Regions from separate parts of the Streptomyces sp. NPDC054975 genome, predicted to be linked through region 1. Evidence: riboswitches for the same ligand, from Rfam matches in the RefSeq annotation. Region 1 holds a riboswitch; the other holds the start of a gene.

Region 1 (15,759 bases):
GGCCTCGTCCGGGACCTTCGGCTCCGCCAACGTCAGCCACGGCTGCGTCGGTCTGCGTGATGCGCGCGGCGCGGGCGACAGCTCCACCCCGGCGGCGTGGTTCTACGACCGCTCGCTCATCGGTGACGTGGTCGTCGTGAAGAACTCGAAGGACAAGCAGATCCAGCCGGACAACGGCCTCAACGGCTGGAACATGCCCTGGTCGGAGTGGATCAAGTAGCTCTCCTCCGCGGGGGCCCGGTGCTGTGACCAACGGCACCGGGCCCCGCTGCGTTAACGGGGACTAACCTGCCCCGTATGACTGTGAACCTCGAAGTCGCCGAAGGCGTCGGCACGATCCGCCTCGACCGCCCCCCGATGAACGCCCTCGACATCGCCGTCCAGGACCGGCTGCGTGAGCTGGCCGAGGAGGCCGCCGACCGCGACGACGTGCGGGCGGTGATCCTGTACGGCGGCGAGAAGGTGTTCGCGGCCGGCGCGGACATCAAGGAGATGCAGGCCATGGACCACGCGGCCATGGTGAAGCGGTCGCGCGCGCTCCAGGACTCGTTCACGGCGGTCGCCCGGATCCCCAAGCCCGTCGTCGCCGCGGTCACCGGCTACGCCCTGGGCGGCGGCTGCGAGCTGGCGCTCTGCGCCGACTACCGGATCGCCGCCGACAACGCCAAGCTCGGCCAGCCCGAGATCCTGCTCGGCCTGATCCCCGGCGCCGGCGGCACCCAGCGGCTCTCCCGGCTGATCGGCCCCTCCAAGGCCAAGGACCTCATCTTCACCGGCCGGATGGTCAAGGCCGACGAGGCCCTGACGCTCGGTCTGGTGGACCGGGTCGTCCCCGCGGCCGAGGTCTACGAGCAGGCGCACGCCTGGGCCGCGAAGCTCGCTCAGGGCCCCGCCATCGCGCTGCGCGCCGCCAAGGAGGCGATCGACCAGGGCCTGGAGGCCGACATCGACACCGGCCTCGCGATCGAACGCACCTGGTTCGCGGGCCTCTTCGCGACCGAGGACCGGGAGCGCGGGATGCGGAGCTTCGTCGAGGAGGGCCCGGGCAAGGCCAAGTTCGTCTGACCCGCGCCGTACTCGTCAGTACCGCTTCTCGCCGCTGGCATATGCCGGAGGAATCTCCTGGAATTGTCGATTCCGGGGTACGGATTCCTCCGGAACGGCCACGCGGCCCCGTCCGTGCGGCCATGATGGGGGGCATGGCGGGCCTGGAGGGTGTGGAACAACCGCGGCAGCACGGCGGTGCGACCGCCGCACGGTGGGTACCGACCGGCGAGGACGAACAGGCCCTCGAAGCCCTGGAGTTGTACGGCAACCCGGCCGAGGACGACGTCCGGTTGCCGTCCCGTCCTGAGTCCGCCGCCATCGCCCGCCGGCTCACGCAGTGCGTGGTGCTCCGTCAGTGGGCCCTGACGCCGCAGCTCGCGGAGCACGCCGTCCTCCTGGTCTCGGAACTCGTCGGGAACGCCGTCCGGCACACCGGGGCGCGCGTCTTCGCGCTGCGGCTGCTGCGCCGCCGGGGCTGGATCCGGGTGGAGGTCCGCGACCCCTCGCGCGGTCTGCCGTGTCTGATGCCCGTGCAGGAGCTGGACATCAGCGGCCGCGGCCTCTTCCTCGTCGACAAGCTCTCCGACCGCTGGGGTGTCGATCTGCAGCCGCGCGGCAAGACCACCTGGTTCGAGATGCGGGTCTCCGACCGCTGAAAACCCAGAAGCCCCCGTGCGGGGGCTTCTGCGTAGGGAGCGCCGCGGATCGGGGGGGTGTATCCACGGTGCTCGGAACGACCTGGCCCGGGTCAATGGGGGTCGTGTTCCCGACTATGGCAGACAGGGGGCCTTGGCGCCAAAAGTCCCTACTGGGACAATTTGGTACATAGCCGCATAGTTCACCAGTGAATCGTTGGTGACATGGAGCACCAGCCTTGCGAATGGTGAATAAGTATGGTGTTCACCGGGTGTTTCCGTGGCCTGTCTGCATTTCGGACGCGGCGGGTCGGTCTGTAAACGTCCTGGATTGGCGTAATCGTTACCTTTCGGGCATCTCGCCTCTTCAATGGTCAGGTGACCCCCACCGATCGCCGTGGCGTCCTGCGGGCGGGCGCCGCCGCACTCGCGGGAGCCCTCACCACCGCCTGCGGCGCGGAGAACCCAGCTGAACGCCCCGCACCCGCGCCGGCCGCCCCCGCGCCCCGCCGCTTCCCCGGGCTGCCCGCCGAGATCACCGGCGGCCCGCGCGACCGCCCCCGGGTCGCCCTCACCTTCCACGGCCAGGGCGACCCCGGCCTCGCCCGCGCCGTGCTCGCCGAGGCCGAGAAGGGCGGGGCCCGGGTCACCGTCCTCGCCGTGGGGGAGTGGCTCGACGCCCACCCGGGCCTCGCCCGCCGCGTCCTCGACGGCGGCCACGACCTCGGCAACCACACCCAGCGCCACCTCGACGTCAACGCGATGACCGAGGACGAGGCACGCGCCGAGATCGCCGCCTGCGCCACCCGGCTGCGCCGCCTCACCGGCTCCATCGGCACCTGGTTCCGCCCCTCCAGGAGCCGGCACGCCACCGAGACCGTCCGGCGCGCCGCCCTCCGGGTGGGCTATCCGCACGTCCTCTCGTACGACGTCGACTCCCTCGACCACACCTCGCCCGGCGGCCCGGCCGTCGTCCGCAACGTCACCGGGCAGGTCCGGGCCGGGTCCGTGGTGAGCCTGCACTTCGGCTACGCGGACACCCTCGCCGCCCTGCCGCCCCTCCTCGCCGACCTCGACCGCCGCGGCCTGCGCGCGGTGACGACCACGGAGCTGCTGACCTGATGCTGCCTCTCACCACGCGCACGAAGAGCCTCCTCGCCGCCGCGCTGCTCGCCGCGCTCGCCGGCTGCGGCATCGCCGACCCGGCCCCCGAGCCCCGGGGCGGCGCCAAGAAGGAGGCCGGCGCGGCCCCCGCCGTACCGCGGCGGACCGCCCCCGCCGGGCTGCCCGGCATGCCGCCCGTCCTCGACCCCAAGGACATCTACGCGGCCGACCGCCCGAACAAGCTCTCGCCCGTGGTCAAGGACTTCCCGAGCCGGGTGTACGTCCCCAACACCAACTCCAACACCGTCTCGGTCATCGACCCGGCGACGTACCAGGTCATCGAGACGATCCCGGTCGGCATCCAGCCGCAGCACGTCGTGCCGTCCTGGGACATGAAGACCCTCTGGGTCAACAACAACCGCGGCCACACGCTCACCCCGATCGACCCGGCCACCGGCGTCGCGGGCAAGCCCGTCGAGGTCCACGACCCGTACAACCTGTACTTCACGCCCAACGGGAAGTACGCCGTCGTCATGGCCTCCCTCGACCGCGAGCTGGTCTTCCGCGACCCGCACACGATGGAGCGGAAGAAGACCGTCCCGGTCTCCTGCTACGGCGTCAACCACGCCGACTTCTCCGCCGACGGCCGGTACTTCGTCGTCTCCTGCGAGTTCTCCGGCGAACTCCTGAAGGTCGACACGGAGAAGATGGAGGTCATCGGCCAGCAGAGGCTTCCCGTCGAGGGCGCCATGCCGCAGGACGTGAAGATCTCCCCGGACGGCAAGACCTTCTACATCGCCGACATGATGGCCCACGGCATGTGGGTCCTCGACGGCGAGAAGTTCACCACCCCGCGGCTCCTGCCCACCGGCAAGGGCTGCCACGGCCTCTACATCTCCCGCGACTCCAAGGAGATGTACGTCCCCAACCGCGGCGAGGGCTCCATCTCGGTCTTCGACTTCGCCAAGAACCGTCTGACGAAGAAGTGGTGGCTGCCGGACGGAGGCTCCCCGGACATGGGCGGGGTCTCGGCCGACGGCAAGGTGCTGTGGCTGTCCGGCCGTTACGACTCCGAGGTCTACGCGATCGACACCACGACCGGCAGGCAACTGGCCCGCATCCCGGTCGGCGGCGGCCCGCACGGCCTGGCGGTCTACCCGCAGCCGGGCCGGTACTCGCTGGGCCACACGGGAATCTTCCGCTGAGCCTGCGGGGCCGCTCGCGTTCCCCGCTCAGCCCGCGACGAGCAGGGCCTCCGAGGCGATCGGCCGGTACCCGGCCGCCTGGAAGACGCGGACGCTGCGGGCGTTGCCCGGGGACTGCTGCGCCCAGACCACGTCGCCCGGCGTCAGATGCCGGGCGGCGAGCGCGAGGGCCCGGCCGATCCCCTGGTGCCTGACGTCCTCGTCCACCTCGATCGCGGCCTCCCAGCGGCCCGCCACGCCCCGGCCCAGGATCACCACCCCGCCGTCGGCCGCCCACACCCGTACGTCGTCGCGGTACTTCCGCGCCCGCGCCACCCGGGGGTGGTCCACGTCCTCGATCTCCCGCAGCTCCAGCTCGGGGGCCCCGGGCAGGGCGGGGGCGACCGTCAGCAGATCGACGGTGTTCATGCGCAGTCCCGTACGGCGCATGAGGGCGATGAGGAACTCCGGGTTCATGGAGGCGGCCAGCGGGTCGCTCGGCACCGCCGCCAGCTCCGCCCGCACCCACTCCGGGTCCTCGTCCGTGAAGACGACCGAGTGCGCGGTGAAGGCGAGGACCCCGGCGTCCCGGGGGCTGGGCTGCGGGACGACCGTCGTCGAACCGTCCGGCGGCGGGAACTCCCCGTGCGCCGCCGCTGCCAGGATCCGTGCCACGTCGTCACTCATGATCCCATGATCGGGCAAGGCCCGGCGCCCGGGCGCGGCGGGCCGACCGATAATCTGACCCCCGTCATCGAAGCATCGAGAAGGGGCGGAAACAGTGGCGGACATCGAGTCGGCACGCAGGGCGTTCGAGCGGTTCGACGTGGACGGGGACGGCCTCATCACCGCCGCCGAGTACAAGAGCGTCATGGCCCAACTGGGTGACTTCAACGTCACCGAGACCGTCGCCGAGGCGCTCATCAAGCAGCGGGACGCGAACCACGACGGCAAGCTGTCGTGGGACGAGTTCTGGGCGCACCTCAGCAAGGCCTGACCCCTCCGGAGCAGGGCGGGCGGCGTGTACTCCGTGCGTACGCACGTGAGTTGCCGCCCGTCCGGGCGCCGGTGACGATCGAGCGGTGACGTCTCCCGGATCCGAAGGCTCCCCGATACGCCCGACGGCCGTCGCGCTGGCCGTCATAGCCGTGCTGGCCGCCGTCCTGCTCGCGTTCATGGGCGCCGGCGTCGCCCAGACGGGCACCGGCGAACTCCGCGTCCCGGCGGCCGGTGCCACCAGTCTCCTGAGGCTCCTCGTCCTCGTCGCGCTCGCCGTCCATCTGGGTGAACTCGCAGGCGTCCGGCTCGCCCGCGACGGCCCCCTGCCCCGCAGCTGGTCGGCCGTCGCCGCCGTGTCCGGAGCGGCCGCGACCGCGGGCCTCATCCTCCTCTTCGCCGCCGTCAGCGGCCTCGGCCTCACGACGGTCTACGCCACCCGCGAGGGCAAGCTGCTCCTCGTCACGGCGAACGCCTTCGCCTTCGCCGCCCTCTGCGCCGCGAGCCGCCGCCCCGGGCTCGCCCTGGCCCCGCTGGCCGTCGTGGTCGGCGCGGAAGCCCTCCGCGCGCACCCCGAACCCACCTCCCCGGCGATCGGCGTCACCCTCACGGTCGTCCACCTGACGGCGGCGTCCCTCTGGACCGGCGCCCTCCTGTACGTCCTGCGCACGCTACGGCTCCGCACCGACGGCCGGGACGTCCTGGTCCGCTACGCCCGGGTGGCGGCCTGGATCTTCACGGCCCTCATCGTCACAGGAACCTGCTCGACCCTCCGCCGCCTCCCCCTGGACCTCGTCCTGACGACGGCCTACGGCAGAGTCCTCCTGGCCAAACTGGCCCTGGTCGGAGTGGCGAGCCTGCTGGCGCTGACCGCCCGGTACCGGATGTCGAGGGGCGGGGACGCACAGGCACCGGCCCGGATCGAGCTGGGTGTCCTGGGGGCGGTCATGGTGATCTCCGCGCTGCTGACCGTGGTGCCCGACCCGTACTGGCTGGAGTGGAACCGCGGCTGAGCCGACGGGAGAGCCGACGCGCGCGGGCGTGAACCTGGTGAGAAAATAGGGGTGTTCCCCTCTTCCCTCACCCCTATGGTCACTGTCGCGCGGCTGGTGCGTCGATTGCTGATGGCTGTGCTTCTGAGCGTAGCGATCAGCGTGGGACCGGTCGCCGTCCCGGCGTCGGCGGAACTGCCGCCGACACCGACCCCGACGGCGACGGGCGAACTGCCGCCGACGACGGAACCGCCACCGTCGACGACGGAGCCGCCGGCGACGACATCGGAACCGCCGCAGACCACGTCGGAACCGCCGGCAGCCGCGCCCTCCCTCACACTGAACCCGGATCACGGCTCCGTCGGAGACGTGATCGACGTCCGGGGCACGGGCTTCTACGGGTGCCCCGGTGGCACCGTGTACCTCCATGTGGTCGACGGGCCCGAGATCGCGTCCGGCATACCCGTGTCGGAGAACGGCGACTTCTCGTACACGGAGCCCATCCCGGCCGACTCGGACCCGGACACGTACACCTTCCGGGCCGAGTGCACCGACGATCCGTCCCTCTACGCGGACGCCGACCTCGTCGTCGAAAGCCCGGGGGACCCGCTCCTCACCCTCGCCGAGACGGAGGGCGCGAGGGGGAGCACCGTACGGGCGGAGGGCTCGGGCTTCCGGTGCTCGAACGTCGACCTTCTGTGGGACGGCGACGAAGCGCCGCTGGTCACCGCCCCCGTCACGGAACAGGCCACCTTCAGTACCGAGGTCCCCGTCCCGGACGACGCCCAGGCGGGTCCGCACACGGTGCGGGCGGTCTGCCAGGACTATCCGGAGCAGTACGGCGAGGCTTCGTACGAGGTCACGGACGCGCCGACCGACCCGCCGACGGACCCTCCGACCGACCCGCCCACCGATCCCCCGACCGACCCGCCGACGGACCCGCCGACCGACCTGCCGCCCGGCACCACCACCGGCGGCGACGGCGGCTCGACCCCCGTCGGGTGGGTCGTCGGCCCCGCCTCCCTGGGCGGCCTGCTCGCCCTCGCCGCCGCGGCGGCCGTCTACTTCGGGCGGCTGCACCGGGGCCCCCGCTGGGTGCGCAACCACGTTCGGGCCACCCTGCGGCCCGCCACCGGTGACACGGCGCTGATCGAGTACCGGCCGCCCGGCGAGCCGCCCACCCGCACCACCCGGCTCGACCCGCACCCGGACCCCGGCCGGCAGACTCTCGACGAGGAGGACCGATGACCACGACCGCGCCCCCGCGGGGCACGCCCCCTACGCCCGTCCGCTCGTTCCTGCTCGGCGACAACGAAGGCCTCGACGGCCCGCTGCGTGCCCATGACACCGCCGGGCCGCTGCTCGCACCCGTACGGGGCCGGACGCCCGCCGCCGACCGGGCGGTGGAGCACGAGATGGCCAGGGTCGTGGACGACTTCCTGGGCCTCGACGTGCTCGACCTGGCCGCCGCCGGCTGGCGCGGCCACTCCGCGCTGCAGTCCGCCGCGCGCCGCACCCGGGACATGCCGGGCAGCGAGGAGGTCGTCGCGCTCGCCACCCACCGGGTGACCTCCACGCACCGGCCCTACGTCGACGTCTACGTGGACGGCGCGAAGATCGGCACCCTGGACGTGCAGCTGAACGTGGTCTTCTGGATCTCCGGGCTCGTCTGTGTGGTTCGCGGCGGCTGGCTGACCGCCGTGCGGTCGGGGGAGTGCGCGGTCGACACGAGCCTGGCGGCGCAAGGGGCCGTGATCGCCGAGCGCCGGGGCGGCCGACTGGACCTCCCCGGCGGATTCGCGCTGCGGGGCCCGGTGCCGCTGCTGCGCGACGAGCCGAACCCGCACGAGGCCCCCACCGCCCCGGGGGTCCGTGGGCGGTGATCAGCCCGCGTGATCAGCACTCGATGATGTTGACCGCGAGCCCGCCGCGCGCCGTCTCCTTGTACTTGACCGACATGTCCGCGCCGGTCTCCTTCATCGTCTTGATGACCTTGTCCAGGGAGACCATGTGGCTGCCGTCGCCGCGGAGGGCCATCTTGGCCGCCGTGACCGCCTTGACCGCGGCCATGCCGTTGCGCTCGATGCACGGGATCTGGACCAGGCCGCCGACCGGGTCGCAGGTCAGGCCCAGGTTGTGTTCCATGCCGATCTCGGCCGCGTTCTCGACCTGCTCCGGGGAGCCGCCCATGACCTCGGCGAGGGCGCCCGCCGCCATCGAGCAGGCCGAGCCGACCTCGCCCTGGCAGCCGACCTCGGCGCCCGAGATCGAGGCGTTCTCCTTGAAGAGCATGCCGACGGCGCCCGCCGCGAGCAGGAAGCGGACCACGCCGTCGTCGTCGGCGCCGGGCACGAAGTTCACGTAGTAGTGCAGGACCGCCGGGATGATGCCCGCGGCGCCGTTCGTCGGGGCGGTGACCACGCGGCCGCCCGCCGCGTTCTCCTCGTTCACGGCCATCGCGTAGAGCGTGATCCACTCCATCGCCAGCGCCGCCGGCTCGCCCTCGGAGCGCAGCTTGCGGGCCGTGTTCGCGGCGCGGCGGCGGACCTTCAGGCCGCCCGGCAGGATGCCCTCGCGGGACATGCCGCGCGAGACGCAGGCCTGCATGACGCGCCAGATCTCCAGGAGACCTTCGCGGATCTCCTCCTCCGTGCGCCAGGCCTTCTCGTTCTCCATCATCATCGCGGAGATCGACAGGCCGGTCTCCTTCGCCAGGCGGAGCAGCTCGTCGCCCGTGCGGAAGGGGTACTTCAGGACCGTGTCGTCCGGGATGATCGGGTCCGAGCCCTCGACCGCGTCCTCGTCCACGACGAAGCCGCCGCCGACCGAGTAGTACGTCTTCTCCAGGACGAGGGCGCCCTCGGCGTCGTACGCGAAGACCGTCATGCCGTTGGCGTGGTACGGCAGCGCCTTGCGGCGGTGCAGGATCAGGTCCTCGTCGAAGTCGAACGGGATCTCGTGCGCGCCCAGCAGGTTGATCCGGCCGCTCGCCTTGATCCGCTCGAACTCGTCGTCAGCCGTCTCCACGTTCACCGTGCGCGGGGAGTTGCCCTCCAGGCCCAGCAGGACCGCCTTCGGCGTGCCGTGGCCGTGGCCCGTCGCGCCCAGCGAGCCGTACAGCTCCGCCCGTATCGACGCCGTGTGGGCGAGGAGCCCCTCGTTCTTCAGGCGGCGGGCGAACATCCGGGCGGCGCGCATCGGGCCCACCGTGTGGGAGCTGGACGGGCCGATGCCGATCGAGAACAGGTCGAAGACCGAGATGGCCACGGGGAACTCCTTGTGGGGGGCTGACGCCGTTGTCTGCCGGGGTGGTGCAGAACAGAGCAGTGCGGGAAAAGGGTGGGGCACCGTGCTCACTGTCCAGTGTGCGCGGTGCCCCGGAGCTTCGTACGAACAAAAGGGTACGAAATTACTTCAGGCCGGGGTACAGCGGGTGCTTCTCCGCCAGCGCGACGACCCGGGCCTTCAGGGCCTCCGCGTCGAAGCCGGGCTTCAGGGTCTCCGCGATGATGTCGGCGACCTCGGCGAAGTCCTCGGTGCCGAAGCCGCGGGTCGCGAGCGCCGGCGTACCGATGCGCAGACCCGAGGTGACCATCGGCGGACGCGGGTCGTTCGGGATCGCGTTCCGGTTGACCGTGATGCCGACCTCGTGGAGACGGTCCTCGGCCTGCTGACCGTCCAGCTCGGAGTTGCGCAGGTCCACCAAGACCAGGTGCACGTCCGTGCCGCCGGACAGGACCGAGACGCCGTGCGCGGTGACGTCGTCCTGGACCAGGCGCTCGGCCAGGATCCGGGCACCGTCCAGCGTACGCTGCTGGCGCTCCTTGAACTCCTCCGAAGCCGCGATCTTGAACGAGACGGCCTTGGCCGCGATCACGTGCTCCAGCGGGCCGCCCTGGAAGCCGGGGAAGACCGAGGAGTTCAGCTTCTTCGCGAACTCCTTCTTCGCCAGGATGATGCCGCCGCGCGGGCCGCCGAGCGTCTTGTGCGTGGTGGAGGTCACCACGTCCGCGTACTCGACCGGGTTCGGGTGCAGACCGGCCGCGACCAGGCCCGCGAAGTGGGCCATGTCGACCCACAGGTACGCCTCGACCTCGTCGGCGATCCGGCGGAACTCCGCGAAGTCCAGCTGGCGCGGGTACGCCGACCAGCCCGCGATGATCACCTTGGGGCGGTGCTCCTTGGCGAGGCGCTCGACCTCGGCCATGTCGACCAGACCGGCGTCGTCCACGTGGTACGCGACCACGTTGAACTGCTTGCCCGAGAAGTTCAGGCGCATGCCGTGGGTCAGGTGGCCGCCGTGGGCCAGGTCGAGGCCGAGGATCGTGTCGCCGGGCTGGGCGATCGCGAAGAGCGCGGCCTGGTTCGCGGAGGCGCCGGAGTGCGGCTGGACGTTGGCGTACTCGGCGCCGAACAGGTCCTTGATCCGGTCGATCGCGATCTGCTCGGCCACGTCGACGTGCTCGCAGCCGCCGTAGTAGCGGCGACCCGGGTAGCCCTCGGCGTACTTGTTGGTGAGGACCGAGCCCTGGGCCTCCATGACCGCGACCGGAGCGAAGTTCTCCGAGGCGATCATCTCAAGGGTGGACTGCTGGCGGTGGAGCTCGGCGTCGACGGCGGCGGCGACGTCCGGGTCCAGCTCGTGGAGAGGGGTGTTCAGCACAGACATGTTGCGATCCCTTGGGGGTCTCAGTTCCCGGCGGAGAACTCGGCGTACGCGTCGGCGGAGAGCAGGTCGTCCGGCTCACCCGTGACGCGCACCTTGAACAGCCAGCCACCCTCGAACGGAGCGGTGTTCACCAGCGACGGGTCGTCCACCACGTCCTGGTTGGCCGCCACGACCTCACCGGAGACCGGGGAGTACAGGTCGCTGACGGACTTGGTCGACTCCAGCTCGCCGCAGGTCTCGCCCGCGGTCACCGTGTCACCGACCTCCGGGAGCTGGGCGTAGACGACGTCACCGAGCGCGTTGGCCGCGAACTCCGTGATGCCGACCGTCGCGACGCCGTCCTCGGCGGCCGACAGCCACTCGTGCTCCTTGGTGTAGCGCAGCTGCTGGGGGTTGCTCATGACCTGATTCTCCTGGATCGGATGAGTGCTGATGAACGCGGGTCTTACGGGATGAGACGCGGAGCGAGACGTTCCGGCGTGCGAAACGTCACTTCTGGCGCTTGTAGAAGGGCAGCGCCACGACCTCGTACGGCTCGTGGGTGCCGCGGATGTCCACACCTACACCCTGCGTACCGGGGTCGGCGTGCGCCGCGTCCACATAGGCCATCGCGATCGGCTTTCCGAGGGTCGGCGACGGGGCGCCGGAGGTGACCTCGCCGATGACCTCGCCGTTCGCGACGACGGAGAAGCCGGCGCGCGGGACCCGGCGGCCCTCGGCGATCAGGCCGACCAGCTTGCGCGGCGGGGCGGTCTCGGCGCGCTCGGCGGCCTTCTCCAGGGCCTCGCGGCCGACGAAGCGGCCCTCGTTCGTCGTCTTCTCGAACTTCACGACCCGGCCGAGGCCCGCGTCGAACGGGGTGAGCGAGGTCGTCAGCTCGTGCCCGTACAGCGGCATGCCCGCCTCCAGGCGGAGGGTGTCACGGCAGGAGAGGCCGCAGGGGATCAGACCGACCGGGGCGCCGGCCTCGGTCAGCGCCTTCCAGACGCCCTCGGCGTGCTCCGGCTTCAGGAAGAGCTCGAAGCCGTCCTCGCCGGTGTAGCCGGTACGGGCGATCAGCGCCGGGACCCCGGCGACCGTGCCCGGGAGGCCGGCGTAGTACTTCAGACCGTCCAGGTCGGCGTCGGTGAGGGACTTCAGGATGCCGGGGGACTCCGGGCCCTGGACGGCGAGCAGGGCGTACGCGTCCCGGTCGTCGCGCACCTCGGCGTCGAAACCGGCCGCGCGCTCGGTCAGCGCGTCGAGGACGATCTGCGCGTTGGAGGCGTTGGCGACGACCATGTACTCCTGCTCCCGGAGCCGGTACACGATCAGGTCGTCCAGGATGCCGCCGTCCTCCTGGCAGATCATGGTGTAGCGGGCGCGGCCCACGCCCACCGTGGAGATGTTGCCGACCAGCGCGAAGTCGAGCAGCTCCACGGCCTGCGGACCGGTGACGGTGATCTCACCCATGTGGGAGAGGTCGAAGAGGCCCGCCTTGGTGCGGACGGCGTTGTGCTCGTCCCGCTCGCTGGCGTAGCGCAGCGGCATGTCCCAGCCGGCGAAGTCGGTCATGGTCGCGCCGAGCGAACGATGCAGGGCATCGAGGGCGGTCAGGCGGGGGGCGTTGCTCATGGGGTGGCTCCCAAGTCCCAGGGGCGTGCAGGGCACGACATGCATGACGGGTGAGGACAATCCTCCCCATCTGTCATGGAACCTGAGAGGTTCACCGAGAGCATCTCGTCACCGAGAGATCGGCTTGCACCTTGGGTGGGAACGCCACGGGCGTCCCGCTTTTCAGATCTGCCTCATCCACGCGGTACGGGGCCTGAGAGATTCAAGGGAGGGTCTTGCTCCTTCGGCGCCCGGGGCCCACCGTGGTGGTTCCGGGACTCTCCCGCGCGGATTCGAGCGGCCGGTATGAGGTTGTGTGCGCTTGGCGCGCACATCATTGCACGCGGTGTCCGATCGGCAAATCGCTTGTGGCTGATTACCCCTTCTTTACACTTTGTGGGCAAGGGGTCCCGGGACCCGACAGGGGGAGACGACGATGACGATCCAGCACACCGGCGCCTACGCCGCGGGTACGGGGATACCGGCCCCGCGCGCCCGCGCCCGGTCCCGCAGGCGCCGCGCCGCGCCCCTGCTGCGCGACCTGCGCGAGCGTGGCGGCCGGGGACCCCGGACGCTCTTCTTCGCCGCCGGGGACCTCGTCGTGGTCTCCGGGCTGCCCGGAAGCGGCAAGTCGACGCTGATGCGGCGCGCCGCCGACGGCCTCGGCATCGACTCCCAGGACGCCCGCGAGCGCTGGGAGGCCCGGCTGCCCGCCTTCCTGCCGTACGCGGTCTACCGCCCACTGGCCCGGATCGCCCACTACGCCGGGCTGCGGAGCGCCCTGCGCGCCGGGCGGAGCGTCGTCGTCCACGACTGCGGCACGCAGTCCTGGGTGCGGAACTGGCTGGCCCGCGAGGCCCGCCGCCGGGGCAGCGCCCTCCATCTGATCCTGCTCGACGTGACGCCCGACACCGCCCGCGCCGGCCAGCGCGAGCGCGGCCGCGGCGTCTCGGGGTACGCCTTCGCCCGGCACCGCCGGGCCGTCGGCCGGCTGCTCGCCTCGGTGGAGTCCGGACGGCTGCCCCGGGGGTGCGCCTCGGCGACCCTGCTCGACCGGGACGCCGCCGGAGTCCTGCGGACGATCACCTTCCGCTCCGCCCACTGAGCCCTTTTGGCCACAGGGGCGCCAGGGCGGCGTTAGGGTTCTGCCCCGAGGGCGTCGTGACCAGGGCGCGTGAGTAAAGGGAAACGGAAACCGTGGACGTTACGTGGCCGGGCAACGAGCTCGAAGAGGTCCTCGCGGCCTCGCTCGGCAACCCCTCCGCCGGAGGCCGCCTCGTCGAGGTCCTCGGCCGGAGCCCCGTCTGGGTGCCGCTGCCCAACGGCGGCAGCCCCGAGAGCCGGGACCTCGACCTGCCCACGATGGAGATCGACGGACTCCCGTACGTCCCCGTCTTCAGCTCCGAGCAGCAGTTCATGGCCTGCGTCGGCAGCCACATGTCCTTCACCGTCGCCCCCGCCCGTGACTTCGCCCGCGGCCTGCCCCCGCAGCTCGGCATCGCCGTGAACCCCGGCGGCACCGTCGGCGCCCCGCTGCCCCCGCCCGCCGTGGCCGAACTCTGCCGCGTCGGCCGGACCCCGCTGGACGGCCCCGCGAGCGGCGGCCGGGTCCGGCTCTTCGAGCCCGACTGGCAGGACGACCCCGTCGACTTCCTCTCCGCCGCCGCCGCCGAGTTCGAAGCCACCGGCGTCGTCCTCTCCGCCCGCCGCGCCCTGGCCAGCGTCGAGGGCACCGAACCGGCCCTCTTCGTCGGCGTCGAGCTCGTCGCCTGGGACGGCGTCGACCGGAACGCCCCGCTCGACGCCCTCGGCCGCGCGCTCGGCCGGGTCGAGGTGGCCTGGCCGGTCAACCTCATCCTGCTGGACGTCGCGCAGGACCCGGTCGGCGACTGGATGCTGGAGCGGGTGCGCCCCTTCTATCAGCGGGCCTCCCGGTAATTAAGCTGGTGCGGTGGACGGACGAGGGGCGGGAACCAGGGTGAGCGCGTCAGGCACGGCTGCGGCCGGCGAGGTCGAGCGCATGCTGCGCCAGGTGGCACCCGGGCGCTACGACGCGTACGAGCAGCTGCTGCACGCCCTCGCCGACGGCAGCGTCTGGACGCTGCTCTGGCAGGGCACGCCCGGCTCGCCCGACGCCCAGTACGGGCACATGGACATCGACGGCTTCGGGTACGCCCCGTGCGTCACCTCCGCCCAGGAGCTCGCCGCCTCCGGCTGGAACCGCGCCCACGAGGTCGTCACCGGCCGCGAGATCGCCCGCGCGCTCTACCCCGACCGGGTGGGCATCTGGCTCAACCCGCACGACGCGGGCGGCGGCGTCGGCATCCCCTGGGCCGACCTCCGCCGGATCGCCACCGGTCTCGACCGGATGCCCGCCGGGCCGCTGCGGCTCTCCGAGCCCGCCCTGGAGATCCCCCAGTTCTACGCCCTGCTGACCCAGAACGCCCATCGCACCCCGTCCGTACGGGCGCTGCGCCGGGCCTGGGTGCAGCCCGCGCTGGGCTCCCCGTACCTCGCCATCGGTCTCGACCTGTACGACACCTCCGCCGCCTCGGTCGAGTCGGTGCGCGCGATGATGCGCCAGACGGTCTCCGCCGTCCCGGACGGCCTGCCCGTCTCGACGGTGGCGATGTCGGACACGTACGACCCCGTCGCGATGTGGCTGCGCGCCAACGCGCGGCCGTTCTACGACCGCGACGCGCACGCGGCGCCCGCCCCGCCCACGCCCGGCTACGGCTACCCTCCGGCCGTGCCCCGCACGTACTGATACGTCCGCTCCGTCCCCCCAATTCACCCCTGTCGCAGGGGGGTTGGGGTAGATGTCCGTTCTGGCCGAATAGTGGGCGAGATGGTCCGCTGACGCGATCACAGAGTCCGGATAACGGAAGGCAACGAACCGCATCACGGTTGAGCAAACATTCACCGTGAGGTCTGGCGGGTGATCGCGACCACATTGAAGACTCCCCGGAACACCGGGCGTTCGGCCTCCTGGCCGATGCCTCGCAGTTGTTCCACCAAGCCGCTACCCGCGGCGGGCAAGGGCCGGCTACCGGCGGCCGAGAGGGGTCCTCACCACGATGACGGCACCACTGCACGAGACGAGTGCGGCCGAGTCGACCGCCGCCGTCGATGCCGTGCCCCCGGCGCCACCGGGCAAGACGATCGAGGGACGCTCCCCTTGGCAGATCGCCTGGACCAGGCTCAAGCGTGACAAGCTCGCGCTGGCCGGCGGCGCGATCGTGATCTTCCTGGTGCTCGTCGCGATCTTCGCGCCCCTCATCGTGGGGCTGCTCGGCCACCCGCCGGACGAGTTCCACGAGGACCAGATCGACCCGCTCTTCGGCACCCCGATCGGCCCCTACGGCGGCATCAGCTCCGACTTCCTGCTCGGCGTCGAGCCGGTCAACGGGCGCGACGTCTTCAGCCGGATCATCTACGGCGCCCGCATCTCGCTCCTCGTCGCCTTCCTCGCGGCGATGTTCGCGGTCGTCCTCGGCACGATCCTCGGCATCGTCGCCGGCTACTTCGGCGGCTGGGTC
Region 2 (15,730 bases), on a different contig from region 1:
TCCGTTCAAGACCATCGAGGCCGGTGCCTTCGTCAACACGTCCGTCATCTGGGAGTCGCGCGGTCAGGCGCACCTCTTCGGAGCGCGTGGAGTCTCCGGGATCCTCAACGTGGAGATCACCCCCGAGCTGGCCGTACGGCTCGCGGGGGCGTACGCCACGACATTGAAGAAGGGCGCTACGGTCACCACCGCGCGTGACCACTCCCGTGGCGCTCGTGCCCTGAAACGGGCCGTGATCTCGGCGCTGCAGGCCAGTGCCATCGACGTACGCGACCTGGAGAACGTACCGCTGCCGGTCGCGCGTCAGCAGACCGCCCGGGGAAGTGCGGGCGGGATCATGCTGCGGACCTCGCCCGGTGTGCCGGACTCCGTGGACATCATGTTCTTCGACGAGCGGGGAGCGGATCTCTCGCAGGCCGGGCAGCGCAAGCTGGACCGGGTCTTCGCACGTCAGGAGTACCGGCGGGCCTTCCCGGGCGAGATCGGCGACCTCTCGTTCCCGGCGAGCGTCTTCGACTCGTACACCGGCTCTCTGCTGCGGAACGTCGACACCTCGGGCATCGCCGAGGCCGGTCTCAAGGTCGTCGTGGACGCCTCCAACGGCAGTGCGGGGCTCGTTCTGCCGAGCCTGCTCGGCCGGCTGCAGGTGGACTCGCTGACGATCAACCCGGGGCTTGACGAGTCGCGGCCCACGGAGTCGGTGGAGACCCGGCGTGCCGGGCTCGTGCGGCTCGGGGAGATCGTCGCCTCGGCGCGCGCCGCGTTCGGGGTGCGATTCGACCCGGTGGGTGAGCGGCTGTCGCTCGTCGACGAGCGGGGCCGGATCATCGAGGACGACCGCTCGCTCCTGGTCATGCTCGATCTGGTGGCCGCCGAGCGGCGCTCGGGGCGGGTGGCGCTGCCTGTGACGACCACGCGGATCGCCGAGCAGGTCGCCGCGTACCACGGCACGCAGGTGGAGTGGACGACGACCTCGCCGGACGATCTGACGAGAGTCGGCCGTGAGGAGTCGACGATCTTCGGCGGTGACGGCCGGGGCGGCTTCATCATTCCGGAGTTCAGCAGCGTCTTCGACGGTGCCGCCGCGTTCGTACGGCTCATCGGTCTGGTGGCGCGGACCCAGCTCACGCTGAGCCAGATCGATGCCCGTATCCCACGGGCGCACGTCCTGAAACGGGACGTCGCGACGCCGTGGGCCGTGAAGGGGCTCGTGATGCGCCGGGTGGTGGAGGCGGCCGGTGAGCGGTCCGTGGACACCACCGACGGCGTACGGGTCGTCGAGGCCGACGGGCGGTGGGTGATGGTGCTGCCCGACCCGGCCGAGGCCGTCACCCATCTGTGGGCGGAGGGTCCCGACGACACCTCGGCGCAGGCCCTGCTCGACGAGTGGTCGAACGTGGTCGAGAGCGCAGGTCACTGAAGCGACGGGACGGGTGAGCCGGGTGGTGTCCGTGGGACACCGCCCGGTTCATCGGTGGGGCCATTCGGCGGTAGCACCGCCGACGTGCGACGATGTGCGGCATGTCGCAGCAGCACCCCGTTCGGAGCACCGGAACCCCACCCGCGCGTCCGGACGCGTCCATGTCGCTGCTGACCAACGTGATGGACCACGCGCTCGACGACGGCTATGCCGAGGCCTCGGCCCGGCGCGCCGCCGAGGGCGGCGGGCTTCCTCGTACGCTCCGGGCCAAGCTGGGGCTCGCGGCGGGCCTCGTCCTGGCCGCCGCCGTGGTGACCGTGGGTGCGGCCGAGGCGCGTATCTCGGCGCCCGTCGTGGCCAAGGAGCGGCAGGAGCTCATCGACCGGATCGAGGCGGAGACCACCGCGGCCGACAGGCTGGAGGAGGACGTCGAGAAGATCCGCGTCGAGGTCGGGGACCGGCAGCGTAAGGCGCTCGAACAGCACGGTGGTGACCAGGCCGAGCTGGTGGCGCTGCTCTCGGGCGCGACGCCTGTACGCGGTCCCGGTGTGAGGCTCGTGGTCGACGACGCCAAGGACACCGACAGCGGTGGCGGGGGTCCCCGGGAGAGCAGCGGGTTCTCCGACACCGGCCGGGTCCGCGACCGTGACATGCAGCGGGTCGTCAACGGACTGTGGGAGTCGGGTGCCGAGGCCGTCGCGATCAACGGCCAGCGCTTGACGTCGCTGTCCGCGATCCGGGCGGCGGGCGACGCCATACTGGTCGACAACAAGCCGCTGGTGCCGCCGTACACGGTGCTCGCGGTGGGGGACGGGCAGCGGCTGAGCACCGCGTTCCAGGACAGCGCCGACGGGCAGTATCTGCACGCGCTGCAGGAGAACTTCGGGATCCGTACCAGCATCTCGGCCGAGACCGAGGTGCGTCTGCCGGCCGCGCCGAGCCTGATCGTACGTACAGCAGTGCCGAGGGGAGCCGGGGCGGCCGACGCCACCGGGCGGGCCACGGCCGACACAGGGAAGGGCACATCTTGATCGCCGTACTGGGCCTGATCGTGGGAGTCGTGGTCGGACTGTTGGTCCGTCCCGAGGTTCCGGCGGTGGTCGAGCCCTATCTTCCGATCGCCGTGGTCGCCGCCCTGGACGCGGTCTTCGGTGGTCTGCGGGCCATGCTCGACGGGATCTTCGTCGACAAGGTCTTCGTGGTCTCCTTCCTGTCCAACGTGGTGGTCGCCGCGCTGATCGTCTTCCTCGGCGACAAGCTGGGCGTCGGTGCGCAGCTGTCGACGGGTGTGGTCGTCGTGCTCGGCATCCGCATCTTCTCCAACGCCGCCGCCATCCGGCGGCACGTCTTCCGGGCGTGACACCGATGAGCGACGACGTGACGCCGGGCAGCCCGGAGAACCCGGAGAACCCGAAGAACTCGGACAACTCGAAGAACGCGGACATGCCTGGCAACTCGAACGAGGACCGGGCGGCCTCCGCGACGCCGCCCGCCGGGCCGCCGCCGGCCGCGCCCGAGCCGCAGCTGACCGGGCGGCAGCGGCTGGCCGCAGGGCTGTGGCCGCCGCGTGTGAGCCGGGCCCAACTCATCGTCGCCGTGCTGCTGTTCGTCCTCGGCCTCGGCCTCGCCATCCAAGTCCGTTCCACCAGCGACAACAGCGCGCTGCGCGGGGCACGCCAGGAGGACCTGGTTCGGATCCTCGACGAGCTCGACGACCGCACGCAGCGCCTGGAGGACGAGAAGGCGCGCCTGGAGACGCAGCGCTCGGAGCTGGAGTCCAGCTCGGACCAGGCCGAGGAGGCGCGCAAGCAGACCCAGGAGAAGGAGCGGCAGCTCGGCATTCTGGCCGGAACCGTCGCCGCGGAGGGGCCGGGGATCACCCTGACGATCCGTGGGGCCGCCGCCGCGGTCGAGTCGGACATGCTGCTCGACGCGATCCAGGAGCTGCGTGCCGCCGGCGCCGAGGCGATCCAGATCAACGACGTACGGGTCGTCGCTGACAGCTACTTCACAGGAAGTGGCGGTGACATAGAGATCGATGGAACGAAGGTGACCGCTCCGTACGTCTTCAAGGTCATCGGCAAGCCCGAGGATCTCGAGCCCGCGCTCAACATCCCCGGTGGAGTCGTCCAGACGCTGGAGAAGGAGCAGGCCACCGCGACCGTGGCCCGGTCCCAGAAGATCGTCGTGGATGCCTTGCGACCTGCGAAGCGGCCTGACTACGCTCAGTCGTCCTCGCAGTGAGGCGGGGGCACATGGCAGCCGCGCGACATGGGGATGGCGTTGCGGGGGGTCGCCGCACCACAAGGGTGGTGCGTGGTGGAAACTGTCGGGTGGATACGGACGTTGTGAGGATGTCCGGGTCGGCAGGTGTGTTCATTCAGGGTTCGTCCTGCCCCACGGGCGGGTCTGTTTCGGTCAAGGGGAATCGCCCGTGAGTTTTTTTGCGAAGTTGTTCGGCAAGAGCGCACGCGAGGACGGCGGCAACGCCAAGCACCGCGCGCCGCGCCACGCCCAGAGTGAGGAGGAGCAGGGTAGCGAGCGCCCGCTCTTCCGTGACGAGGTCGGCGGCCAGGGCGCGTCGTCTGTTGACCCTGCCGGTGCCGGGCGCATAGGTTTCGGGGAACCATCAACCTCAAGTACGGGTGGAGGGTTCACCCCCGACCCGTACGCGACCCAGACCTCCGCGGGTCAGCCGCGGCGGGAGGACGCGTCCATGCCGGTGTGTACGAGGTGCGGTCACCGCAATGCCGCGGACAGCCGTTTCTGCTCCCACTGCGGCACGCCGCTGCGGGGCGGGGCGAACGTGGAGCGCGCGTCCGAGACGACGTCGACGATCTCGATCTCCGGTCTCGAGGCGTACGACGCCGAGGTCACCGGTCAGACGCAGCTGCCGAACCTGTCGCCCGAGGCGCTGGCGGCCGTCGAGGCGCTGCCGGCCGGTTCGGCGCTCCTGGTGGTGCGCCGGGGACCGAACTCGGGCAGCCGCTTCCTGCTGGACAGCGAGCTGACCACGGCCGGCCGCCACCCGCAGAGCGACATCTTCCTCGACGACGTCACCGTGTCGCGGCGTCACGTGGAGTTCCGGCGGGCGCAGGACGGCAGCTTCACCGTCGCCGACGTCGGCAGCCTCAACGGCACGTACGTCAACCGTGAGCCGATCGACTCGGTCGTTCTGTCCAACGGCGACGAGGTACAGATCGGCAAGTACCGGCTGGTCTTCTACTCGAGCCAGCGAGGCATGTGACGCATCGGGAACTCTTCAGGGAAGGTCCATGCTGCGAACACCGACGGGCGGTGCCGGTCACCGCACCGCCACCGCGGGCGACCGGCTGGTCAGCATCGGGACGGTGCTGAATCAGCTGCGGGACGAGTTTCCCGAAGTGACCATCTCGAAGATCCGGTTCCTGGAGGCCGAGGGGCTCGTCGAGCCCCGGCGCACGGCCTCCGGGTACCGGAAGTTCAGCCCGCAGGACGTCGAGCGGCTCGCTCAGATCCTGCGGATGCAGCGTGATCACTATCTTCCGCTGAAGGTCATCCGGGAGCATCTCGACGCCCTCGCCCGGGGTGAGCAGATCAAGCTTCCCTCTCCCAGCCCCCAGCGGGATCTGCTGGGCGACGCGGTCGGCGCATGGGATGCGGACGGTGACCGTCCGACCGCCGCGCGTGTGGGGCGGGCCGAGCTGCTGGCCGCCGCGGAGGTGACGGAGGAGGAGCTCGTGGAGTGGGAGTCGTACGGACTCATCGCTCCGGGGCCCGAGGGCGGGTACGACGCCGAGGCGGTGACTGTCGCCAGACTTGTCGCGGATCTGGGGAGATTCGGTCTGGAGCCGCGACATCTCCGGGCGGTCAAAGCGGCCGCCGACCGGGAGGCGGGGCTCGTCGAGCAGATGGTGGCGCCGCTGCGGCGGCACCGTAACCCGCAGACCAGAGCCCATGCGGAGGCCACCGCGAAGGAGCTCGCCGGGCTCTCCGTACGGCTGCACGCGGCACTGGTCCAGACCGCGCTGGGGCTCCGGCTGCAGTGATCTTGTGGGGCCCCGACTACCCAAACCGGTCGGGCACGTCCTAGGGTTGCTGTGTGAACGAGCTCGACGTTGTGGGTGTCCGGGTGGAAATGCCCTCCAACCAGCCGATCGTGCTCCTGCGTGAAGTGGGAGGCGATCGGTACCTCCCCATCTGGATCGGACCGGGGGAGGCGACCGCGATCGCCTTCGCCCAGCAGGGCATGGCCCCTGCCAGGCCGCTGACGCACGACCTGTTCAAGGACGTCCTTGAGGCGGTGGGCCAGGAGCTCACCGAGGTCCGCATCACCGATCTCCGTGAAGGTGTCTTCTACGCGGAGCTGGTCTTCGCCAGCGGTGTCGAGGTGAGCGCCAGGCCGTCCGACGCGATAGCGCTGGCCCTGCGCACCGGGACGCCGATCTTCGGCAGTGACGGCGTGCTGGACGACGCCGGTATCGCGATTCCGGACGAGCAGGAGGACGAGGTGGAGAAGTTCCGCGAGTTCCTCGACCAGATCTCCCCGGAGGACTTCGGGTCCAGCAGCCAGTAGCCGGTAACCGGTACCGAATGGCCGAAAGTCGGTGGCCGGCCGCTGGGTGGCTGGTGGCCGGCGGGCTTGGTCCGGCGTCGTCTGCGGGGCGCCGTCAGCGCATTCGGATAGCCTTTCCCCGGAGAGGGACACGGGAAACCACTCTCAGGGTGATTATCACTCGGCGTGCCCAGTGTGGCGATCGTTGACGCACCCCAAGTGACTGCCTACCTTCGTGTGGGCAGGTCAAGGACGGAGGGTCGGCGTGATGAGCAGCGGCGACGGTACGGCAGGGGGCTCCCTCGGGCGCGCGCCCGAGGAAAGCGGTCCGTATCCGCTTCACGGCAGTGTGGGCGACTTCGGGGCGGACGAGTCGGACACGGTGGGGTACCGGGGGCCGACCGCGTGCGCGGCGGCGGGGATCACCTACCGCCAATTGGACTACTGGGCCCGGACCGGGCTCGTCGAGCCGAGCGTGCGGCCCGCGTACGGGTCGGGGACGCAGCGGCTCTACAGCTTCCGTGACGTCGTCGTTCTCAAGATCGTCAAGCGTTTCCTCGACACCGGGGTGGCGCTGCAGAACATCCGGGCCGCCGTCCAGCACCTGCGGGCCCGTGGTTTCCGCGATCTGGAGCGGATGACCCTGATGAGCGACGGCGCGACGGTGTACGAGTGCTCCTCGCCGGACGAGGTCGTGGACCTGCTCCAGGGTGGCCAGGGTGTCTTCGGTATCGCCGTGGGCGTGGTCTGGCGGGACGTGGAGGCGGCGCTGTCGCAGCTGCACGGTGAGCGGATCGACACCGGCGAGACCCTCATCGGGCACAACCCGGGCGACGAGCTCGCGCGGCGGCGGCGCGATCGGGCGGTTTGAGCGGTCCCGTCCGGGGTGGGTCTGTTCTCGGCGCGTGCTGGGCACGCGCCTCTCTGTGGCGCGGGTGTGCGTGAGTACGGTCGGTTGTCAGTGGCGTAGGGCAGCATCGGAGTTGTGAGAGCCGCGCCGACGATTCTGCATCTCGACATGGATGCCTTCTTCGCGGCCGCCGAGCAGGCGGCCAAGCCGAGTCTGCGCGGAAAACCGGTGGTCGTGGGTGGGCTGGGACCGCGTGGGGTCGTGGCCACGGCGTCGTACGAGGCGCGGCGTTTCGGCGTGCACTCCGCGATGCCGATGGCGCAGGCGCGGCGGCTCGCGCCCAATGCCGCCTACCTTGTGCCGCGCTTCGCCTTCTACCGGTCGATCAGCGAGCAGGTCATGGAGCTGCTCGGGCGGCTTTCGCCGCTTGTGGAGCCGCTGAGCCTGGACGAGGCCTTCGTGGACCTGGAAGCCGGGGGTGTGGCGGACGACAGCCGGAGCGCGCGGGAGGCCGGTGAGCGGCTGCGCAGGGACATTCTCGCGACCACGGGGCTGTCGGGGTCGGTGGGGCTGGCGGGGTCGAAGATGATCGCCAAGATCGCTTCCGAGGAGGCGAAGCCCAACGGCCTGGTGCTCATGGAGCCGGGGACCGAGCGGGAGCTGCTGGGGCCCAAGTCGGTGCGGATCCTGCCGGGGGTCGGGCCGGCCACGGGGGAGCATCTGCGGCGGGCCGGGATGACGACGGTGTCCGACCTCGCGGAAGCGGGCGAGGACGAGCTTGTACGGCTGCTGGGGCGGGCGCACGGGGCCTCCCTGTACAGGATGGCCCAGGGGTACGACGACCGGCCCGTGGTGGCCGAGAGGGACGCGAAGTCGGTGTCGGTCGAGGACACGTTCGACGTGGACCTGCACGACCGGGTGCGGATCCGGGTCGAGGTGGAGCGGCTGGCCGAGCGGTGCGTGGGGCGGCTGCGAGCTTCGGGGCACTCGGGGCGGACGATCGTGCTCAAGGTGCGGCGCTTCGACTTCTCGACGCTGACGCGCTCGGAGACGTTGCGGGGGCCCACGGACGATCCGCTGGTGGTGCGGGAGGCGGCGGGGCGGTTGCTGGAGGGGGTGGACACCACGGGCGGGGTGCGGTTGCTGGGGGTGGGGGTGAGTGGCCTGGCGGACTACACGCAGGAGGATTTGTTCGCGCAGGCGGAGGCGGCAGCGGAGGTGGGGGGTGTGGTGGGGGCCGGGGTTTCGGGCGCCTCGGCGGGGGAGGCGCCGGTGCCCGAGGTCGCTCCGGAGGCGGAGGAGCCGGTGACGGCCGCCGAGCGGAGATGGGCGCCCGGGCACGACGTACGGCACGCCGTGTTCGGGGCTGGGTGGGTGCAGGGGAGCGGGGTGGGGCGGGTCACCGTCCGCTTCGAGGAGCCGGGGTCGGCGCCGGGGCGGGTGCGGACGTTCCTCGTCGACGATCCGGAGCTGGCGGCGAGCGAGGCGCTGCCGCTGGTGGGGGGCGGCGGGGAGGGTACGGCGGCGGTCGCCTAGCGCGTGCGCCCGGCCGCCGGCCGGGCTGGTGTTCCCACCCGCACCGCCCGTGCGGCTGGGAGAGCAGAGGTGCGGGTCATCCTGGTGGGGGTTGCGCGCCGTCGGCGGCTGGCGCGGGAGGGCAAGGCGGGGCGGGCGCCCGGCCTTCGGCCGGCCTGGTGTCTTCGCCCGCATCGCCCGTGCGGCTTGTCTACGTTTCCTCCTGGCCTGCCAGGTGGCCGAAGTCGTGGTCCGGTGGGGGAGCTGGGGGGAGGGCCAGGTTGTAGTGGCGGTAGAGCTGGAGTTCCTGTTCCGGAGACAAGTGGCGGCCTACGCCGAAGTCGGGGGCGTCCTTGATCAGGGCGCGTTCGTACGGGATGTGGAGGCCGTCACCGATCAGTTCGCTCGGCTCCAGGGGGACGAACGCGTCCCGGCCGAAGAGGCCCGTGCGGACCGCCGCCCATTCGGGGACGCCCGTCGCATCGTCCAGGTACACCTCGTCCACGGTGCCGATCTTGTGTCCGTTGCGGTCGAACGCCTTGCGGCCGATCAGGCTGCGCGGATCGATGTCGGTCTGCACGGTCCCTCCAACAGGTCGCAACTGCTCTACAAGGACTACGAAAGTGCACATCTGGGATGTCGGCCACTTGAGCGATGGAAGTCGCAACCGCGCTGGTAGGCTGGCTGTGGCTGTCGACCCTGTGCGGGAGAGTCCTCCGGAGAAACCTTTCGGAGGCGCCGAAGGAGCAAATCCTCCCCGGAATCTCTCAGGCACCTGTACCGCATGGACGAGGTCACTCTGGAAAGCAGAGCGGAGGTCCGACGGCGTCCGCTCTCACCGACGGTGAAAACCGGCGTGCCTTTGGCGTGCCGGTGAAGCTCTCAGGTTGAGATGACAGAGGGGGAGGCCGTCCGGGTACCCGCGCCGTGGTGCCCCTCGCAGGTCGTGACGACCAGGAGGCCTCCGTACATGACCGCCCACCGCATTTCGCTCTCCGAACTCGAACAGGGCATCCCGTTCGAGCAGCGGCACATCGGGCCCGACGCCGAAGCCCGGGCCAAGATGCTCGCGCAGGTCGGCTACGGCTCCCTCGACGAGCTCACGGCCGCCGCCGTGCCGGACGTGATCAAGAACGCCGAGGCCCTCGGCCTGCCGGCTGCGCGCACCGAGGCCCAGGTCCTCGCCGAGCTGCGTGAGCTCGCCGACCGTAACCAGGTTCTCGCCCCGATGATCGGGCTCGGGTACTACGGGACCTTCACGCCGCCCGTGATCCTGCGGAACGTCATGGAGAACCCCGCCTGGTACACGGCCTACACGCCGTACCAGCCCGAGATCTCCCAGGGTCGTCTCGAGGCGCTGCTCAACTTCCAGACGATGGTCGCCGACCTCACCGGGCTGCCGACCTCCGGCGCCTCCCTCCTCGACGAGGGCACCGCGGCCGCCGAGGCCATGGCGCTCTCCCGCCGGGTCGGCAAGGTCAAGAACGGTGTCTTCCTCATCGACGCCGACGCCCTGCCGCAGACCATCGCCGTCATCGAGACCCGCGCCGAGCCGACCGGTGTCGAGGTCGTCGTCGCCGATCTCAGCGAGGGCATCCCGGCCGAGATCGCCGAGCGCGGTGTCTTCGGTGTGCTCCTGCAGTACCCCGGCGCCTCCGGTGCCGTCCGTGACATCAAGCCGCTCATCGACGCGGCCCACGAGCTCGGCGCGATCGTCACCGTCGCCGCCGACCTGCTCGCTCTTACCCTGCTCACCTCGCCCGGTGCTCTTGGGGCCGATATCGCCGTCGGTACGACGCAGCGCTTCGGTGTGCCCATGGGCTTCGGCGGGCCCCACGCCGGGTACATGGCCGTCCAGGACAAGCACGCCCGCTCGCTGCCCGGCCGCCTCGTCGGCGTCTCCGTCGACGCCGACGGCAACAGGGCGTACCGCCTGGCCCTGCAGACCCGCGAGCAGCACATCCGCCGCGAGAAGGCCACCAGCAACATCTGCACCGCACAGGTCCTGCTCGCCGTCATGGCCGGCATGTACGCCGTCTACCACGGGCCGGACGGGCTGAAGCAGATCGCCCAGCGGGTGCACCGGTACGCCTCCGTCCTCGCCGAGGGCCTTCGCGCCGGTGGCGTCGAGGTGGTCCACGCCAGCTTCTTCGACACCGTCACCGTCCGCGTGCCCGGCCGGGCCGCCGAGGCCGTCGCCGCCGCCCGCGAGGCCGGCGTCAACCTGTACCTCGTCGACGCCGACCACGTGTCGGTCTCCTGCGACGAGACCACCGGGCGCGCGCAGGTCGCCGCCGTCTGGGCCGCCTTCGGTGTCGTCGCCGACATCGAGGCCCTGGACGCCGCGACCGAGGACGCGCTGCCCGCCGGGGTGCTGCGCACCGACGCGTACCTCACCCACCCGGTCTTCCACGCGCACCGGTCCGAGACGTCGATGCTGCGCTACCTGCGCAAGCTCGCCGACCGTGACTACGCGCTCGACCGCGGCATGATCCCGCTCGGCTCCTGCACCATGAAGCTGAACGCGACCACCGAGATGGAGCCGGTGACCTGGCCGGAGTTCGGCCAGATCCACCCCTTCGCCCCCATCGAGCAGGCCCAGGGCTACCTCACGCTCATCACCGAGCTGGAGGAGCGTCTCGCCGAGGTCACCGGCTACGACAAGGTGTCGATCCAGCCCAACGCCGGTTCGCAGGGCGAGCTGGCCGGTCTGCTGGCCGTCCGCGCCTACCACCGTGCCAACGGCGACGAGCAGCGCACCGTCTGCCTGATCCCGTCCTCGGCGCACGGCACCAACGCCGCCTCCGCCGTGATGGCCGGCATGAAGGTCGTCGTCGTCAAGACCGCCGACGACGGCGAGGTCGACGTCGAGGACCTGCGCGCGAAGATCGCGCAGTACCGCGACGAGCTGTCCGTGCTGATGATCACCTACCCGTCCACGCACGGTGTGTTCGAGGAGCACGTCGCCGACATCTGCGCCGAGGTGCACGAGGCCGGCGGTCAGGTGTACGTCGACGGCGCCAACCTCAACGCGCTGGTCGGGCTCGCCAAGCCGGGCAAGTTCGGCGGCGATGTCTCCCACCTGAACCTGCACAAGACCTTCTGCATCCCGCACGGTGGCGGTGGCCCCGGCGTCGGCCCGGTCGGTGTGCGCGCGCACCTCGCCCCGTACCTGCCGAACCACCCGCTGCAGCCGACCGCCGGTCCGGAGACGGGCGTCGGCCCGATCTCGGCCGCCCCGTGGGGCTCGGCCGGCATCCTGCCGATCTCCTGGTCGTACGTGCGGCTGATGGGTGGCGAGGGGCTCAAGCGCGCCACGCAGGTGGCCGTGCTCGCGGCGAACTACATCGCCAAGCGCCTGGAGCCGCACTACCCGGTGCTCTACACCGGTCCGGCCGGGCTCGTCGCCCACGAGTGCATCGTCGACCTGCGCCCGCTGTCCAAGGCGACCGGCGTCAGCGTCGACGACATCGCCAAGCGTCTGATCGACTACGGCTTCCACGCGCCGACGATGTCGTTCCCGGTGGCCGGCACGCTGATGATCGAGCCGACCGAGTCCGAGGACCTCACCGAGCTCGACCGCTTCTGCGACACGATGATCGCGATCCGCGGCGAGATCGAGAAGGTCGCGTCGGGCGAGTGGCCGGCCGGGGACAACCCGCTGGCCAACGCCCCGCACACGGCCGCCGCGCTGGGCGGGGAGTGGAACCACCCGTACACCCGTGACGAGGCGGTCTTCCCGGCCGGTGTCTCGGCCGCGGACAAGTACTGGCCGCCGGTCCGCCGGATCGACGGCGCGTTCGGCGACCGCAACCTCGTCTGCTCCTGCCCGCCGCTGGACGAGTACGACCAGTAGTGCGGACATGAGTCAGGGCCGGTTCGGAGAGTTCTTCTCCGGGCCGGCCCTTGCGTGTTCCCTCGTACGTGTCGTGCCCGACGCGCGGCCCGCGTCAGGCGGCGGTCGTCACGCGGCCCACCGTCAGCGGGCGGTGCGGGGCGATGATCTGGCCGTCCGGCAGGAGTTCACCGGTGTCCTCGAAGAGCAGGACCCCGTTGCACAGCAGGCTCCAGCCCTGCTCCGGGTGGTGCGCCGTCATGCGGGCCGCCTCCCGGTCGGCGGACTCGGCGGTGGGACAGGCAGGCTGGTGCTGGCACATGGATGGGTTCTTTCGCTGCGTCGTGGTGAGTGTGTGTGTCGTCCTGCGGCTCGGTTCGGTGCTCATGGCCGCCCCCCGTGGTCGGTTCGGTTGGTCCAGTGTTCCCCTACGGACGGCGATCCGCAGGTATTTCGCGGCAGCTCTTCCTACTGCATGAAGACGTATCACCCGCGCGGGCGGTTCAACTCAACTGGGCCATCTCTTCGGGTGGTTCGGGATAGCCCTGGTGGGCTAGCCCGTACGGGGAGGGGTGTTCGAGGCGCACGTTCGGCAACAGCAAGGCTTTCCGGGGCGGGTGCCAGGGCAACAGGGCGCCCCGCGGCCACGGCGGCCGCGGGGCGCGACGGTGGTTCGTCCCGGACCGGCTCAGGCCGGCGCCGGGGTGCCGAAGAGCGGTGGGGGAGCCAGCCGCAGCGTGAGGACGGGCAGCAGGTCGGCGACCAGGTGGGGCTGGTTCGCCGCGATGCCGGGCGGTGCCGGGGCGAGCGGGATCAGCAGGTCGGCCGGGTCGGGTGCGGACGAGGCGCCGTCGGCCTCGGTGTCGCCGTGCAGCCAGAGCGTCAGCATGTACAACTCCGGTACGGACAGCAGCCTCGGCTGGTACGCCGTGGGCAGCGCCTCGGCCTGGAGCAGGGCGCGTTCGGTGGCAGCGACGTAGGGGCCTTCGAAGAAGTGCGAGAAGGACCAGCCGTCGGGGGTGAGCATGGTGTCGGCGGCGGCGACCGCCCGGTCGGCGCCCCGGATCAGGAAGCGCCAGCCGGCCAGCCGGGTGCGCGGGGCCTGCCCGGACGGGATTCCCTGGTCCCGTACGTCGACGACCTGGTCCCGTACGTCGAGGACGTGCACGGGCAGGGGCAGCTCGGGGCTCAGTGGCCCGTGGGCCGTCCGCAGGGCGGGAGTTCGCGCCTCGCGGACGGCGGTGGGGGAACCGAGGGCCGCGAGGACACTGCGCAGGGCCGGCGCGGGGGCCGGGGAGGGTCGGAGCATGATGGGTCGCCTCTCGCTCAGGAGACACGTTGATGCGTGGGCAGGAACGACGGCGCTGTGGGCTGCCGGGCCGAAAGGGCCATGAAGCCATGGCCGGGTGCCAACACTCTGCCTCGTCCGCGGAGTTTATACGAGACGTGTTCACGCAGTGTTTCCGCTAGCGGTCGCCGATATTGCGGGCAAGGTCTCATCCGGCCTTGTTCCTGAGGCGATTCATCGTATATGTGACGGGTGCCGGTCGTCTGCCTGCGAGGTCTTCACCGAAGCGGACGGCCGGATATCGACTCCCCGCTTTCGTTGAATATGTTCGGGGAATATGTCCATTGCCGGATGCCCGTGGGGCGTGCCGAGCGATTGCTCGAACCAGCCTATCGTTCAACGAGGACGGGCCGCAGGCGTTATGGATCAATAGTGTGGGCATCATCGTCCGTGACGCGCGCGGCCGTCGCCGTGGCCGCCCGATCGGAAGGAACGCTTCCCATGGGGGAGAAGGTCGTGGCAGACGGGTTCGGCCTGTCCGATCGGCAGCGATACCGCAGGAAGCTCCAGCAGTGTCTGGCGGGGCTTGCGCGGCTCCTGGCGGAGAAGAGGTTCGACCGGCCGAGGAATCTGATGGGCCTGGAGATCGAACTCAATCTCGTGGGCGCCGACGGCATGCCCAGGATGGTGAATGGGGCTGTCCTGGATCGCATCGCGAGCCCGGATTTCCAGACGGAACTGGGAATGTTCAACCTCGAAGTGAACATCGCCCCGCACCGGCTCGGCGGGCGCGTTTTCGACCGGCTCGCGGAGGAACTCAGGGCCGGTCTGGGATATGCCGACCGCAAGGCCCACGAACTCGACGCGGGCGTCGTCATGATCGGAATTCTGCCGACGCTGGCACAGGATGATCTCGTCTCCGAGAACCTCTCCGACGTCGATCGTTACACCCTCCTCAACGACCAGATCGTCGCCGCCCGGGGAGAGGATTTCACCCTCGACATCCACGGCGTGGAGCGGCTGACCTGCACGGCCACGTCGATCGTGCCCGAGGCCGCCTGCACCTCCGTGCAGCTGCACCTCCAGGTCACGCCCGCGCGGTTCGCCGCGGTGTGGAACGCGGCGCAGGCCGTGACGGCGGTCCAGATCGCCGTCGGCGCCAACTCGCCGTTCCTCTTCGGCCGCGAGCTGTGGCGCGAGTCCCGGCCGCCGCTGTTCACCCAGGCCACGGACACCCGGCCGCCGGAGCTCCAGGCGCAGGGGGTGCGGCCCCGGACCTGGTTCGGGGAGCGGTGGGTGGACTCCGCGTACGACCTCTTCGAGGAGAACCTCCGGTACTTTCCCCCGCTGCTGCCGATCTGCGACGAGGAGGACCCGCTCCGGGTCCTGGACCAGGGCGGGGTGCCACGGTTGCAGGAGCTCGTCCTGCACAACGGGACCGTGTACCGCTGGAACCGGCCGGTGTACGGCTGGGTCGACGGCGTCCCGCATCTGCGGGTGGAGAACCGGGTGCTGCCGGCCGGGCCGACCGTCACCGACGTCGTCGCCAACGCGGCCTTCTACTACGGCCTGGTGCGGGCGCTGGCCGAGGACACCCGGCCGGTCTGGAAGCGGCTGCCCTTCGAGGACGCCGCCGCGAACTTCGACACCGCGTGCCGCCACGGCATCGAGGCGGAGCTGCGCTGGCCGCGCCCGGGCCGTTCGGGCGGGGTGGCCGCCGTACCGGCCGTACGACTCGTCCTCGACGAACTGCTGCCGCTGGCCGCGGCCGGGCTCGACGCGTGGCACGTCGAGCCGGCCGACCGCGACTTCTACCTCGGGGTCATCGAGGAGCGGTGCCGACGGCGGGTCAACGGCGCGTCCTGGCAGGCCGACACCTTCCACCAGGCGCTGGCGTCCGGCCTCGACCGGGACGCGGCGCTGGCGGCCACGACCCGCCGGTACGCCGAGCTGATGCGGGGCGGCGAGCCGGTGCACCTGTGGCCGGTGGGGATCGACTAGTCGGGCAGAGGGGCGCCCCGGAATGGCGCGCGGCACGGGCCGTCACGCATGATCTCCGTACCCGGAAAGCGATGGGGAAGTGGAGACAGGTGTGGTGTCGGATCAACGAGTGGTGCCTGACGCGCTTCCGCCCGGCGGCCCTCCGCGCGGGATCCTGCGGTCCGAGACCCTGATCGTCCTGGCGCTGTCGCTCGGCGCGAGCGCCGTGTCGTCCCTCATCAGCTTCATCGGTTCGCTGACCAAGCCCGGCGGTCTGAAGGAACAGGCGGCGACGCTCAACGGCTCGT

What was found. A riboswitch is a leader RNA that binds a small molecule or an ion and turns the genes downstream of it on or off. The one in region 1 is predicted to bind glycine.
Region 2: linked by a shared signal. The riboswitch ahead of gcvP (aminomethyl-transferring glycine dehydrogenase) and the one ahead of gcvT (glycine cleavage system aminomethyltransferase GcvT) in region 1 are both predicted to bind glycine.

What each region holds. Positions count from the first base shown of each region.
Region 1 is NZ_JBSGWV010000035.1:5,934-21,692, reverse strand. It holds gene ACWF79_RS25520 (L,D-transpeptidase) at 1-220, shown strand, start outside; gene ACWF79_RS25515 (enoyl-CoA hydratase/isomerase family protein) at 298-1,065, shown strand; gene ACWF79_RS25510 (ATP-binding protein) at 1,200-1,703, shown strand; gene ACWF79_RS25505 (polysaccharide deacetylase family protein) at 2,061-2,804, shown strand; gene ACWF79_RS25500 (YVTN family beta-propeller repeat protein) at 2,804-3,991, shown strand; gene ACWF79_RS25495 (GNAT family N-acetyltransferase) at 4,019-4,657, opposite strand; gene ACWF79_RS25490 (EF-hand domain-containing protein) at 4,752-4,967, shown strand; gene ACWF79_RS25485 (CopD family protein) at 5,053-5,979, shown strand; gene ACWF79_RS25480 (hypothetical protein) at 6,097-7,206, shown strand; gene ACWF79_RS25475 (hypothetical protein) at 7,203-7,841, shown strand; gene ACWF79_RS25470 (L-serine ammonia-lyase) at 7,855-9,225, opposite strand; gene ACWF79_RS25465 (serine hydroxymethyltransferase) at 9,368-10,627, opposite strand; gene gcvH (glycine cleavage system protein GcvH) at 10,648-11,028, opposite strand; gene gcvT (glycine cleavage system aminomethyltransferase GcvT) at 11,117-12,241, opposite strand; glycine riboswitch at 12,414-12,516, opposite strand; gene ACWF79_RS25450 (AAA family ATPase) at 12,657-13,325, shown strand; gene ACWF79_RS25445 (enhanced serine sensitivity protein SseB) at 13,418-14,158, shown strand; gene ACWF79_RS25440 (enhanced serine sensitivity protein SseB C-terminal domain-containing protein) at 14,199-14,987, shown strand; gene ACWF79_RS25435 (ABC transporter permease) at 15,298-15,759, shown strand, end outside.
Region 2 is NZ_JBSGWV010000080.1:1,988-17,717, forward strand. It holds gene ACWF79_RS33615 (sugar phosphate nucleotidyltransferase) at 1-1,420, shown strand, start outside; gene ACWF79_RS33620 (DUF881 domain-containing protein) at 1,522-2,451, shown strand; gene ACWF79_RS33625 (small basic family protein) at 2,448-2,780, shown strand; gene ACWF79_RS33630 (DUF881 domain-containing protein) at 2,864-3,664, shown strand; gene ACWF79_RS33635 (FHA domain-containing protein) at 3,747-4,667, shown strand; gene ftsR (transcriptional regulator FtsR) at 4,696-5,448, shown strand; gene ACWF79_RS33645 (bifunctional nuclease family protein) at 5,502-5,975, shown strand; gene ACWF79_RS33650 (MerR family transcriptional regulator) at 6,223-6,825, shown strand; gene ACWF79_RS33655 (DNA polymerase IV) at 6,940-8,340, shown strand; gene ACWF79_RS33660 (PRC-barrel domain-containing protein) at 8,531-8,899, opposite strand; glycine riboswitch at 9,014-9,112, shown strand; gene gcvP (aminomethyl-transferring glycine dehydrogenase) at 9,290-12,175, shown strand; gene ACWF79_RS33670 (DUF5999 family protein) at 12,270-12,476, opposite strand; gene ACWF79_RS33675 (hypothetical protein) at 12,843-13,463, opposite strand; gene ACWF79_RS33680 (glutamate-cysteine ligase family protein) at 13,944-15,443, shown strand; gene ACWF79_RS33685 (CPBP family glutamic-type intramembrane protease) at 15,556-15,730, shown strand, end outside.